Regions from separate parts of the Mesorhizobium japonicum MAFF 303099 genome, predicted to be linked through region 2. Evidence: predicted binding sites of a transcription regulator. Region 2 holds the regulator's gene; each other region holds the start of a gene.
The links. The regulator LexA, encoded in region 2, represses DNA repair genes until DNA is damaged. The targets are predictions, from matches to a motif close to TGTTCNNNNTGTGTTCNG.
Positions count from the first base shown of each region.

Region 1: MAFF_RS07140 (ATP-dependent helicase) is a predicted target of LexA. The motif match lies at 2,142-2,159, and genes of this name have one in related genera.
Region 3: parE (DNA topoisomerase IV subunit B) is a predicted target of LexA. The motif match lies at 1,939-1,956, and genes of this name have one in related genera.

Region 1 is NC_002678.2:1,244,199-1,248,412, reverse strand. It holds gene MAFF_RS07140 (ATP-dependent helicase) at 1-2,099, opposite strand, end outside; gene MAFF_RS07135 (hypothetical protein) at 2,220-2,465, opposite strand; gene MAFF_RS07130 (DUF2059 domain-containing protein) at 2,496-3,302, opposite strand; gene MAFF_RS07125 (glucose/quinate/shikimate family membrane-bound PQQ-dependent dehydrogenase) at 3,487-4,214, shown strand, end outside.
Region 2 is NC_002678.2:489,651-493,864, forward strand. It holds gene MAFF_RS03660 (ABC transporter substrate-binding protein) at 39-1,025, opposite strand; gene MAFF_RS03665 (GntR family transcriptional regulator) at 1,179-1,952, shown strand; gene lexA (transcriptional repressor LexA) at 2,329-3,066, shown strand; gene MAFF_RS03675 (ComEC/Rec2 family competence protein) at 3,060-4,214, opposite strand, start outside.
Region 3 is NC_002678.2:722,412-726,625, forward strand. It holds gene MAFF_RS04715 (type II and III secretion system protein family protein) at 1-805, opposite strand, end outside; gene cpaB (Flp pilus assembly protein CpaB) at 863-1,789, opposite strand; gene parE (DNA topoisomerase IV subunit B) at 2,027-4,084, shown strand; gene MAFF_RS04730 (FUSC family protein) at 4,129-4,214, shown strand, end outside.

The DNA.
Region 1 (4,214 bases), 750 kb from region 2:
AAGGAGCCGCCGCCATAGGGGTTGCCGTAGCCGCCATAGGAATTGCCGCTTTCGGCGATCTCGACATGGGATTCAGGCAGTTCCTCGAGGAAGCGCGACGGGATGGTCGATTGCCAGAGCCCATGGATGAGGCGGTTGGAGACGAACCAGATATGCAGGTTCTTCTTGGCCCGGGTGAGGCCGACATAGGCGAGCCGGCGCTCTTCCTCCAGCCCGGAGCGGCCGCCTTCATCGAGCGCGCGCTGGTGGGGAAACAGGCCTTCCTCCCAGCCGGGGAGAAAAACCGTCTCGAATTCGAGGCCCTTGGCCGAATGCAGCGTCATGATCGAGACGGCGTCCTGCCCGGCATTCTGCTCGGCATCCATGACCAGCGCGACATGTTCGAGGAAGGAGCGCAGCGACTCGTACTCCTCCATCGAGCGGATCAGTTCCTTGAGGTTCTCCAGCCGTCCCGGCGCCTCGGCCGAGCGGTCGTTCTTCCACATGTCGGTGTAGCCGCTCTCCTCGAGAATGGTCTCGGCGAGCTCGGTGTGCGGCTTGGTTTCCAGCGCCTTCTGCCAGCGCTCGAAATTGGCGGCCACTTCGCGCAATGCGGCGCGCGGCTTCGGCTTCAGTTCGTCGCTTTCGGCGAGGTTGCCGGCGGCCTCCAGCATCGGGATGCGCAGGGCGCGCGCCGTGTCGTGGATCTGGCGGATGGTGGCTTCGCCCAGGCCGCGCTTCGGCACGTTGACGATGCGCTCGAAGGCGAGGTCGTCGCCGCTGTTGGCAACGACGCGGAAGAAGGCCAGCGCGTCGCGGATTTCCATGCGCTCATAGAAGCGCGGACCGCCGATGACGCGATAGTTGAGGCCGAGCGTGATGAAGCGGTCCTCGAAGGCGCGCATCTGGAAGGACGCGCGCACCAGGATAGCCATGTCGTTGAGATTATGCTTCTGGCGCTGATAGGCCTCGATGGTCTCGCCGATGGCGCGGGCTTCCTCCTCGGAATCCCAGGCGGCGTGGACATTGACCTTGCCATCCTCGGGGTCGTTGCGGTCGGTGAACAGCGTCTTGCCGAAACGGCCCTCATTGTGGGCGATGAGGTGGGAGGCAGCGCCAAGGATGTGCGCGGTCGAGCGGTAGTTGCGCTCCAGCCTTATGATGGTGGCGCCGGGAAAATCCTTGTCGAAGCGCAGGATGTTGTCGACCTCGGCGCCGCGCCAGCCATAGATGGACTGGTCGTCGTCGCCGACGCAGCAGATATTAACGGTGGCGCGGCCTTCTGCCCTCTGTGCCAGCAGGCGCAGCCACATGTACTGGGCGGTGTTGGTGTCTTGGTATTCGTCGACGAGGATGTATTTGAAGCGCCGGTGGTAGTCCTTCAGCACGTCCGGATTGGCGCGGAAGATGCGGATGGGGTGGCAGAGCAGGTCGCCGAAATCGCAGGCGTTCAGCGTCTGCAGCCGCTCCTGATAGGCCTTGTAGAGCTCGCGGCCCTTGCCGTTGGCGAAGCTGCGCGCGTCGCCCTCGGCGATATCGGCCGGGCCTTGGCCCTTGTTCTTCCAGCCGTCGATCATCTGCGCGAACTGCTTGGCCGGCCAGCGCTTGTCGTCGAGGCCCTCGGCCTGGATCAACTGCTTGATCAGCCGCACGACATCGTCGGTGTCGAGGATGGTGAAGTCGGAACGCAAGCCGGCAAGCTCGGCATGACGGCGCAAAAGCTTCACGCCGATCGAATGGAAGGTGCCGAGCCAGGGCATGCCCTCGACATTGCCTTCGCCGATCAGGATGCCGATGCGCTGCTTCATCTCGCGCGCGGCCTTGTTGGTGAAGGTCACGGCGAGGATCTGCGATGGGAAGGCCTTGCCGGTGGCAAGGATGTGGGCGATGCGGGTGGTGAGCACCCGCGTCTTGCCGGTGCCGGCGCCGGCCAGCACCAGAACCGGGCCTTCGGTGGTCTCCACCGCCAGCCTTTGTTCCGGATTCAGCCCCTTCAGATAATCGGGCGGACTGTTCTGGCCGCCGCGGGCAGCCATGGCGCGCGCGGCAATGCCCGACGGGGCCGTCGGCCGCGCATTGGGTTCGTCGAAAAAGGGCATGTCTTCGGAAAAGCCGGACATCTTCCCCCCGAATGTAGTGATTCGGCAGGGAAAGACCAGAACTGTCTACGTTTTGTTCCCGGTAAAGTGCCCGCGCGGTAAGAATGGGCTTCGGATGCGGCTCCGCGATGCGGGCAGGGCTTAACCCTTGGGACCTTGGTAGAGATACCTGATGGGCAAGAACACGAGGCTGAACAAAATTCCGGCCAGCAGACCCCAATAGAGATAAGGGTCTTGCACTCGATCAAGCACATACAGACCGCCGCCATGTCTCGGGATGATGGCTTTGCCCATCCAAAGGAAAACGACCACGACCAGCGTGCCGATGAGCATCTGTGACAGGAAGATGCCCACTAGGATGGGCGAGTATCGATTTTCGCCAGCCATTTAGCTCTCGCTCGCCCGGGATACCGTCGTTCAGGCCTTGCGGTAGCCGAGGGCGACGAAAAATCGATGGCCGAACGAGCGCGCCTCGTCCGTCATCACCGCGCCCAGGGCGACCTGCATCTGGTCGTAATAGCGGCTGCCGGCGGGTGAGGCCAGGAAGGCCTCATAGAGCTTCAGGTCGGCCATGGACATATCCCGGTAGATATAGGCTGCAGATTCCATGGCATCGTTGGCGATGTCACGGCGAAGCCCTTCGGTTTGCTTGCGCAGCAGGGCCATTACCTGGTCGTCGGGCAGGGGCTTTCCGGCCGCGCCCAGCATTTCGGAAAGCATCGCATAGCCCATGTTCAAGCCGACGGCTTCTCCGGTGTCGACGGCGCTGATATCGTCCATCATCTTCCTGTACAATGCGAGCCTGGCCGGATCCCTGGATGGAAGCTCGTCGAGGATTTTGGCGCCCCCGATCTTCTTGGCCTCCCTTGCTTGCGGTGACGAAGCCTGGATCTCCAGAGCGGTGACCCGTCTGCCCAGGGGTGAAGCATAAAACGAAGCCAGCTCGGACAGGTCCCTGGCGCTGAGCTTGTCCGCCATCCGGGCTTCGATGGCCGCCTCCATCTTCTCCGGATCAAAGGCACCTTCCATGGCGGCGGCAAGGGCATCCTGGACCTTTTGCGGCGGCGTTCCCGGCGCCGATTTGACGGCCGCGGTGAAACCCGGGCCAATGCCCATCAGCATCTCGTGAAAGCCGTTCGCGTTATTGATCTCGCCGATTGTCTGCGCCGGCGCGGCCACCGTGCCAGCAATGAGCGGGACGAGGCAGTAGAGCACAAGCGCCATGCGCGTCAGCGGCGGAAGGAATGACGGCATTTTGCTTGCTCCACGGGAAAGATGATCCATGGAGACTGCGGGAAAACCCTGACGCAAGCAAGATGGATTGCCACCTTGGCGTGTGGGCAGCTTGACAGGCGGGGCAGGCGGGAGAAAGCTGTGCGCAGGGCAGGAGCGATGCGCCGGGTTGCCCATGGCCGCGCGAGCGCGCAACAGTCGAAGGAGTATCATCTTGGCTGTCACCATCACCTCCTTCGTTCTCTTTCTCCTCGGTCTGGCGCTTGGTGGCGGTGGCATCTGGCTGGCTTCGCTGGGGGGCAGTTGGTACTACATCGTCGTCGGCCTCGCCTTCCTGATCGCCGCCTGGCTGCTCTACCGGCGCCGTTCCACGGCGCTCTGGCTCTATGCGGCGATTGTGCTCGGCACGCTGGCCTGGGCGGTCTGGGAAATCGGCTTCGACTGGTGGGAGCTCGGCCCGCGCGGCGGCATCATCGTGCTGGTCGGGCTGTGGCTGCTGACGCCGTGGGCAAGGCGGGGCCTTGCCGGGCCTGACGGGCGCGCGCCGCTGATCCTGGCCGTGCTGGCATCGCTGGCGGTGGCCGGCTATTCGATGACCGCCGACCCGAAAGGCATTGACGGCGCGCTCGACACCGACAAGGTGATTCCCAAAGCCAATCTGGGTAATGATGTGCCGGCTGGCGAGTGGCACTATTACGGACGCACGCAGTTTGGCCAACGCTATTCGCCGCTCGACCAGATCACGCCGGACAATGTCGCCAATCTGCAGCCGGCATGGACCTATCGCACCGGCGATGTGAAGGGGCCCGACGACATCGGCGAGACCACCTATCAGGTGACGCCGCTGAAGATCGGCGACACGCTCTACATCTGCACGCCGCATAATTTCGCCATCGCGGTGGA
Region 2 (4,214 bases):
GCGACGGCGCCGACGCCGTCGCCCTGTGCAGCCCGATATCAGTCGACGATGCAGCCGCAATCGGCCATCGAAGCCGGTATCTCGATGCCGAAGGCGGCCATCGCCTTGCGGGAAATCGTTGCCATGTGATCCTTGTAGGCCGGGCGCGACGGCGCGATCGTCTTGGGATCCTTGCCCTTGAGGATTTCGGCGGCGATGTTGCCGGCGTTCATGCCGACCTGCGTGTAATTGACCGCGAAGCTCGCCGGCACGGTGTCGTTGCGGACCGCGCTGTCATCGGAGTTGACGACCGGGATACCGGCCTGGCGGGCGGCGGCGGAGACAGCGGCGATCGCCGGCTGGATCAGGTTCGAGGCCGGACCGTAGATCACGTCGACCTTGCCGGCGAGCGAAGCGATGCGCTGCTGGATGTCATTGACGTTGTCGACGCCGACTTCGACGACCTCAAAGCCGGCGGCGGGTGCCGCCGCCTTGATCTTTTCGATCAGGGCAACGTCATTGGCCTCGCCCGGATTGTAGGGCACGCCAAAACGCTTGGCGTTCGGCAGCAGTTTCTTGGTGAAGGCCATCACCGCGGCGACATCCTGCAGATCGCTGGCGCCGGTCATGCCTTCGTCTCCGGCGTCCCACGACGGCACCAGCTTGGCCGCCACCGGATCGGTGACCGCGGCAAAGACGATCGGAATCCCGGAACCGGCGAGCGCCTTCTTGGCGATCTGCGAGACCGGCGTGGTGATGGTATAGATCAGCTTGGGCTGCTCCGCCTGCAGCTTGGCGATCATCTGCGGCACCAGAGATGCATCGAAATTGGTGTGGCTTTCGGTGTAGACGACGTCCTTGCCCTCGACAAAGCCTTTGTCCGTCAAAGCCTTCTTGAAGCCCGCTATGGCGGCGTTGAGCTGCGGATGCTCGCCGAAATTGGCGATGCCGATGCGTATCTGATCGGCCGCGGCGCTGCCGACGCTGACCATCAATGCACCTGCCAGGGCCAATCCCGACAGCCAAGCGGATTTCGACTTCAACATCATTTCCTCCCAGATTTGATCAGCGCCGTTCACAGGACGGCAACTGCGACGATCATGGTCAGTCCCTCGCCACGTGTCAAACATTATATATAATTCTTGCCATATCTCCCCATCATATATAATTTTCCAGAGCCCGATGATGGACGGATGGCGATGCAGGATCAGAACAATTCCACGAAGACCGAGGCGGCCTATCAGCTGCTGCGGCGCGATATCCTGACCACCCGCCTCATGCCGGGCGCGCCGCTCAAGCTGAGCGCGCTGCGCGGCACATACGGCGTCGGCTGGACGCCGCTGCGTGAAGCCTTGTCCCGACTTGAAGCCGAACGCCTGGTCACCGCCATCAGCAATCGCGGCTTTGCCGTCGCTCCCGTGTCGCGCGCCGAGCTCGAGGACCTGGCGCGCGCAAGGATGGTTGTCGAAATGCCGCTGTTCCTGGAATCGATCGCGAACGGCGGCAGGGAATGGGAGGACGCGGTCGTCACCGCTCATTACCGGCTCTCCCGCTGCAAGACCGCGGTCGAAGACCCTTCCGATGCGGCCGTCGACAAATGGGACGAGAGCCACGAGGCCTTCCATGCGGCGTTGCTGAGCGCGGCGACGTCGAACTGGCTGTTGCGCTTCCGCTCGACGATCGCCGATCAGCTGCGGCGGCATCACCGTTTTCTCGGCCTGGCGCCCACATTACGAGCGGCGGCCGGCCTCAAGGACGGCTATGGCGAGGCAATGGACGCTTTGCGCGAGGCGATCGCCATCGAGCATCACACCGAGATCATGGAAGCGGCGCTCGATCGCGACGTCGAGCGGGCAAAGGCGCTGATGACGGCGCATATCGGCTACACGCTGCACGTCTATGTGCACAGCGAAGACAATTGCGCCAATCCCTACACCGCGCGCGCCGGCAGTCTGAAAGCGGTTTCCGGATGACGCGGCCGCGGCGTCCAGATCCACGCGGCCGTGCCGGCCCTGAACCCGCGATCGTTGGCGTTTTGATTTCGTTTCGTTCCACTGGAAATGGATCGATACACCGTACAAATCCACCCCGTGAACGCCTCTTAAGGGCCTGATGCCAAACCGCATCCAGGGGTAGGCCACAGGCCATTAACCAAAATGATTTCAATGCGCCGCCCGCAGCGGAAGCGGTCAATCGCTGCCCGCTGCCGGGGCCAAATAATTTCGGACGCCTTAACAAATTCATTAAACTTTAAACAGTTGCAGAACACAACTGGAACAGATAGTGTTTGTTCTGGGTTTGTTTTTCGATTCTGGTTCACACCCTTCGTCCAATGCCTTGGGGGCCGCCATGCTGACACGCAAGCAACATGAACTGTTGATGTTCATTCATGAACGGCTCAAGGAAAGCGGCATTCCGCCGTCTTTCGACGAGATGAAGGAAGCGCTTGATCTCGCCTCCAAGTCAGGCATTCATCGCCTGATCACGGCACTTGAGGAACGCGGCTTCATTCGCCGGCTGCCCAACCGGGCGCGGGCGCTGGAAGTGCTGCGGCTGCCGGATTCAATCGCGCCCGGCCTTAACGCGGCAAAGAAATTCTCGCCAAGCGTCATCCAGGGCAGCCTCGGCCAGGGTGGTCTTGGCCGCCAGATCAAGCCGGCGCCGTCGCGCTTGCCCGCGGCCGGCAATGATGACGACGCGGTTTCCGCCGTGTCGATCCCGGTGATGGGTCGCATCGCCGCTGGTGTGCCGATCGATGCCATCCAGCATCAGACACATTCGATCTCGGTACCGCCGGACATGATCATGGGTGGCGAGCATTATGCCCTTGAGGTGAAGGGCGACTCGATGATCGACGCCGGTATCTTCGACGGCGACACGGTCATCATCCGCAACGCCGACACGGCGAGCCCGGGCGAGATCGTCGTGGCTTTGGTCGACGAGGAGGAAGCAACCCTGAAACGGTTCCGCCGCAAGGGCGCCTCGATCGCCCTTGAAGCCGCCAACCCGGCCTACGAGACGCGCATTTTCGGACCGGACAGGGTCAAGGTGCAAGGCAAGCTGGTCGGGCTGATCCGGCGCTACTGAGCAGGAGCGGCCGGCTTTTCGGCTTTTTGATAGGGCGGCAGCCCCCTCGCCTCACGCGAAAATTTTCGCTGCTCGTGCCAAGGCCGATACGGCCCGTCCACCGCGAAGCTGACGGTTAGCGGACCGGTCGCCGATTGGCGGTCGAAGAAGACGGCGGCACTGCCCTTGCGGGCAAGTTGGCGTTTGGTGACGACGAGAACTAGCGGATTGTGACAGGCGTCATAGCCCGTCGCGTCATTGACGACGATCAAATCGGCGAAACCGCAGGCCTTCCAGGTGTCCTTGCGGTCTTCGACATGCGCGATGATCGCACCGGACGGGTGCCGGGCAAGACAGACGCCATCCGTGCAGTAGAACGGTGCTCCCGGCGGCAGATTGACGGCATCGGCAATGTCGAATTGCCCATCCGCCTTGTCGAACATCTCCGGCACGACGATGGTTTCGGACACCAGCGCGCGTTTCCAATTGTCGACGGTGAACTCGTTCGGGCGAGCCCGGCTGACCGCGAGTTCGCCACCGCCGATCGGCAGCGCGACCAGCCGCGCATCTTCCGAGATCAGCACATCCGGGGTGCGCGTATCCGACACCGTCAACAAGCCGGCAAGCGCGAATGGCACTGCCGCGAGCCGTAGCCATGTCGTCGCCATCGTCGCGATGACCAGGGCTATGGTCACCAGCAGCACGGATTGCAGCGAAATCAGCCCGACCGCATCGACCGGTGAGCGTTCCGATATCCACGCCGATATGGCGATCATCGCGGTCAGGCCCTTGCCCATCAGGTAAAGGGTCGGCGCATCCAATCCGAATGGCATCAGTAACGCGCTTGCAACGGCCAGGAACATCACGACTGACACGATCGGCATGACGGCCAGATTGGCGAACAGGCTGAGCGGCGACACACGCTGGAAATGCCAGATGGCAAACAGCGCCGTGGCGCAGCCGGCAATGATGGAGGTCATTGCCAACCCGCCCGTCGCCAGCAGGAATTTTCGCGTGAGAAAACCCGGCAGGGATCGCTTTGGCGGTGGCGGTCTTGCCTTTCCCGCATGGTGATCCGCCCAGCCGGCATAGGCACCGACCAGCGCCGCGGTCGCGGCGAAGGACATCTGGAAGCTCGGGCCGACGACCTCATGTGGCGAGACCACGAT
Region 3 (4,214 bases), 230 kb from region 2:
CCGTCTCGCCGGAGCGGGCGATCAGGTTCGGTTCCGCCAACCGCCGGGCAAGACCGCGCTCTTCCAGGGCCTTGATGGCGATATCGATCGACACGCCGTTCGACAGCAGCCGGCCGATGATTTCGCCGGTGCCGGCCGCCGGCACGGTTCCTGGGTCGAGCGAAACGTCGCGTCCGCCGAAACCGTAGGCAAAATTGGCACTGTATTTGGCACCCAGATCCTGCCCCGCCTGGCGGTTGATCTCGACGAAGCGGACGTTGAGCTGAACCTGCTGCGACGACGAGATGTTGACCGAGTTGATCACTTCCTCTGTGCCGGAAAAGCGCGTTGCGATCTTGTTTGCCTTTTCGGCGGCGACCGCATCATCCGCCTCGCCCGACAGCACGACACGGCCATTGGCCGAGCCGACCTTGATCTTGGCGTCCGGCACGCTGGCGCGGATGGTGCTGGCCAGCTGATCCGTGTCGAGCGTCACTTCGATGTCGACGGTGCCGACGAGCTGCTTCTTCTCGTCGAACAGCGCAATGCCGGTGGTGCCGAGATTGTTGCCGAGCACATAGAAGGATTTGTCGGTCAGTGGATTGACGTTGGCGATCTCAGGATCGCCGATGACGATCTGGTAGAAGGCGGCATTCGTCACGATCGTCTTGGGCTTGCCCTTGGCGACCTTGATCGACGCATTCTTGGTCGCCGAGACATAGACGATGTCATTGTCCGCCTTGGCCACGCCGGGCAAAGCGAGCATTGCGCCCGCAACCAGCGCGGCAGCCATCGCCAGAGCGCGCGCAAAGCGCGATCGATCCATCATTCGATATAGGGTACACATCAACATTGCCCTGTCCCGTCCGGTCCCCACCGGCCTTTACTTCTGGTCCCGCTCAGGAACCTGATATTCCTCGGCCTTCGTGCCGCGCGTCACGATGACCGTCTTGAATTTCGGCTTCTCCGGCTCCTTGGTTATCGCATCGAACAGCGAGCCGGCCGCGGCCTGAGCCTTGGCCGCCACCGATCCGCCAAACGACGAGATGGTGGTGACGCCGTTCTTGCCGTCGCCGCCTTCGGAGGCCGAGCGCAGCGACAGCGACAGCGTGCCGACGGTGCGGGCAAGCGCCACTTTCTGCGCGCCTTCGGTCGTCACTTCGATGGTCACGGAATTCGTGATCTGCGGCGTCGTCTGGCGCTCGTCGGCACCCTGGCCGACACTCAGCACCTTGGCGTCGGCAACGACGATCTCGGAGGTGACGGTCGAACCGGCAGCACCTTGCGCGTTCTTGGCAACTTCCTGGATTTCGCCGGCATCGCGCGTCAGCACGACATCGACGCGGTCGCCCGGCGTGACGAACCCGCCGACACCGGCGATCTCGTCGGTTCGGATGGTCACCGCCCGCATTCCGGGCGTCAGCATGTTGGAGAGCGTCGCGCGGCCGTTCGGCCCCGACAGCTTGGTCAGCAGCACCGGTTCGTTGACCTCGATCGGCGACAGCACGATGCGATTGCCCTCGCCGAGCAATCCGTCGATGGTGGCAAAGGCGCCTTGCGGCAGGGAATCCTGCGGCCAGGGGATTTCGATCAGCTTGGCGCGATCGAGTTCCTGGCCGTAGCGCAGCGGCGCTTTCGCTACCACAATGGTCTTGAATTCGATCCTGGGCGGTACCGGAGCGGCGATCGACGCCGTCTTCTCCTCGGCATCGGCCTTGGCCTGGCTCTTGACCCAGAAATCCGCGGCAAAGATCGAGATCGCGCCGAAAACGGCGGCGATGCCGATCATCGTTATGGCCTTGCCCCTCACGCCGAAACCCCTGATACCCGTCGTTTCTTGTTATGTTGGGCTCACGCTAGGCCGCTTTGTTAAAGAATCAGGAATGTAGAACGGTGGTATTGGACCTATTTCCGCCCGCTTGGTTATCGAATGGTTTTAGGATAAGACGGGTCAAATCCCCGAACGTAACAGGAACCTCCGTCGCTTGGCGCTGAAAAGCGTGGCAGTATCGACGGGTGATTCGCAGCACCGGACCCTATGGCAGGCATGGACGACAACAACGACCTCTTCGGCAATATGGACAAGCAGCCGCAGCCGGTTCGCACACCGGCGCGCCCGGCCGACCCGCTTGTGCAGGCAGCAGCCAAGCGCCCGGCCGCGACCAAGGATGGCAGCGAGGGCTACAGCGCCGCCGACATCGAGGTGCTCGAAGGCCTGGAGCCGGTGCGCCGCCGGCCAGGCATGTATATTGGCGGCACCGACGACAAGGCGATGCATCACCTGTTCGCCGAGGTCATCGACAATTCGATGGACGAGGCGGTTGCCGGCCATGCCACCTTCATCGATGTCGAGCTTTCGGCCGACGGGTTTCTGACCGTTACCGACAATGGCCGCGGCATCCCGGTCGATCCGCATCCGAAATTCAAGAAGCCGGCGCTCGAAGTCATCATGACGACGCTGCATTCGGGCGGCAAATTCGACTCCAAGGTCTATGAAACCTCCGGCGGCCTGCATGGCGTCGGCGTTTCCGTGGTCAACGCGCTGTCGGATCATCTCGAGGTCGAGGTCGCGCGTGGCCGCCAGCTCTATCGCCAGCGCTTTTCGCGCGGCATTCCGGTAAGCGGCCTAGAGCAGCTTGGCGAGGTCCATAATCGGCGCGGAACGAAAATCCGCTTCCATCCCGACGAGCAGATCTTCGGCAAGGGCGCGGCCTTCGAACCGGCGCGCCTCTACCGCATGACGCGCTCGAAAGCCTATCTGTTCGGCGGTGTCGAAATCCGCTGGACCTGCGATCCCTCGCTGATCAAGGAAAAGGACCAGACGCCGGCCAAGGCTGAGTTCCATTTCCCCGGCGGCCTGAAGGACTATCTCAAGGCATCGCTCGGCGACGACTTTCAGGTGACGCGGGAAATCTTCGCGGGAAAAAGCGAAAAGCAAGGCGGCCATGGCTCGCTCGAATGGGCGGTGACCTGGTTCGGCGGCGACGGCTTCATCAATTCCTACTGCAACACCATCCCGACCGGCGAAGGCGGTACGCACGAGGCCGGCTTCCGCAACGTGCTGACCCGGGGCTTGCGCGCCTATGCCGATCTGGTCGGCAACAAGCGCGCCTCCATCGTCACCTCCGAAGACGTCATGATCTCGGCCGCCGGCATGCTATCGGTGTTCATCCGCGAGCCTGAATTCGTTGGCCAGACCAAGGACAGGCTGGCGACGATCGAGGCAATCCGCATTGTCGAGACCGCGATCCGCGATCCGTTCGACCATTGGCTGGCCGACAATCCGCAGGAAGCCTCGAAGCTGCTGGAATGGGTGATCGCGCGCGCCGACGAGCGGGTGCGCCGGCGCCAGGAAAAAGAAGTGTCGCGCAAGAGCGCGGTGCGCAAATTGCGCCTGCCGGGCAAGCTCGCCGACTGCACGCAGAACGCGGCGGCCGGTGCCGAACTGTTCATCGTCGAAGGTGACTCCGCCGGCGGCTCGGCCAAACAGGCGCGCGACCGTGCCAGCCAGGCAGTACTGCCATTGCGCGGAAAAATCCTCAACGTGGCCAGTGCCGGCAATGACAAGCTGGCGGCCAACCAGCAGATATCGGACCTGATCCAGGCTCTCGGCTGCGGCACGCGCTCAAAATACCGCGACGAGGATTTGCGCTACGACCGCGTCATCATCATGACCGACGCCGACGTCGACGGCGCCCATATCGCTTCGCTGCTGATCACCTTCTTCTACCAGGAAATGCCGGCGCTGGTGCGTGGCGGCCATCTCTATCTGGCGGTGCCGCCGCTTTACTCGATCCGGCAAGGCGGCAAGGTCGCCTATGCCCGCGACGATGCGCACAAGGACGAGCTCCTGCGCACCGAATTCACCGGGCGCGGCAAGGTCGAGCTTGGCCGCTTCAAGGGCCTGGGCGAGATGATGGCCTCGCAGCTCAAGGAGACCACCATGGATCCGAGAAAGCGCACGCTGCTCAGGGTCGATGTGAACGAAATCGATTCAGCCACCAAGGACAGGGTCGATGAGCTGATGGGCACCAAGCCGGAAGCCCGCTTCCGCTTCATCCAGGAGCGTGCCGAATTCGCCGAGACGGAAGTGCTGGATATCTAGCCGCGGGCCAGTTTAGCTTGCGCTTCCGATATGGAGACCGGCACGTGACCTGGGCGCGGCTGAAAGCCTATTTCGAGACGAGCCTGGCCGGGTTGACGCAGCCGACGCGCTCGGACTGGATTTTCGCCCT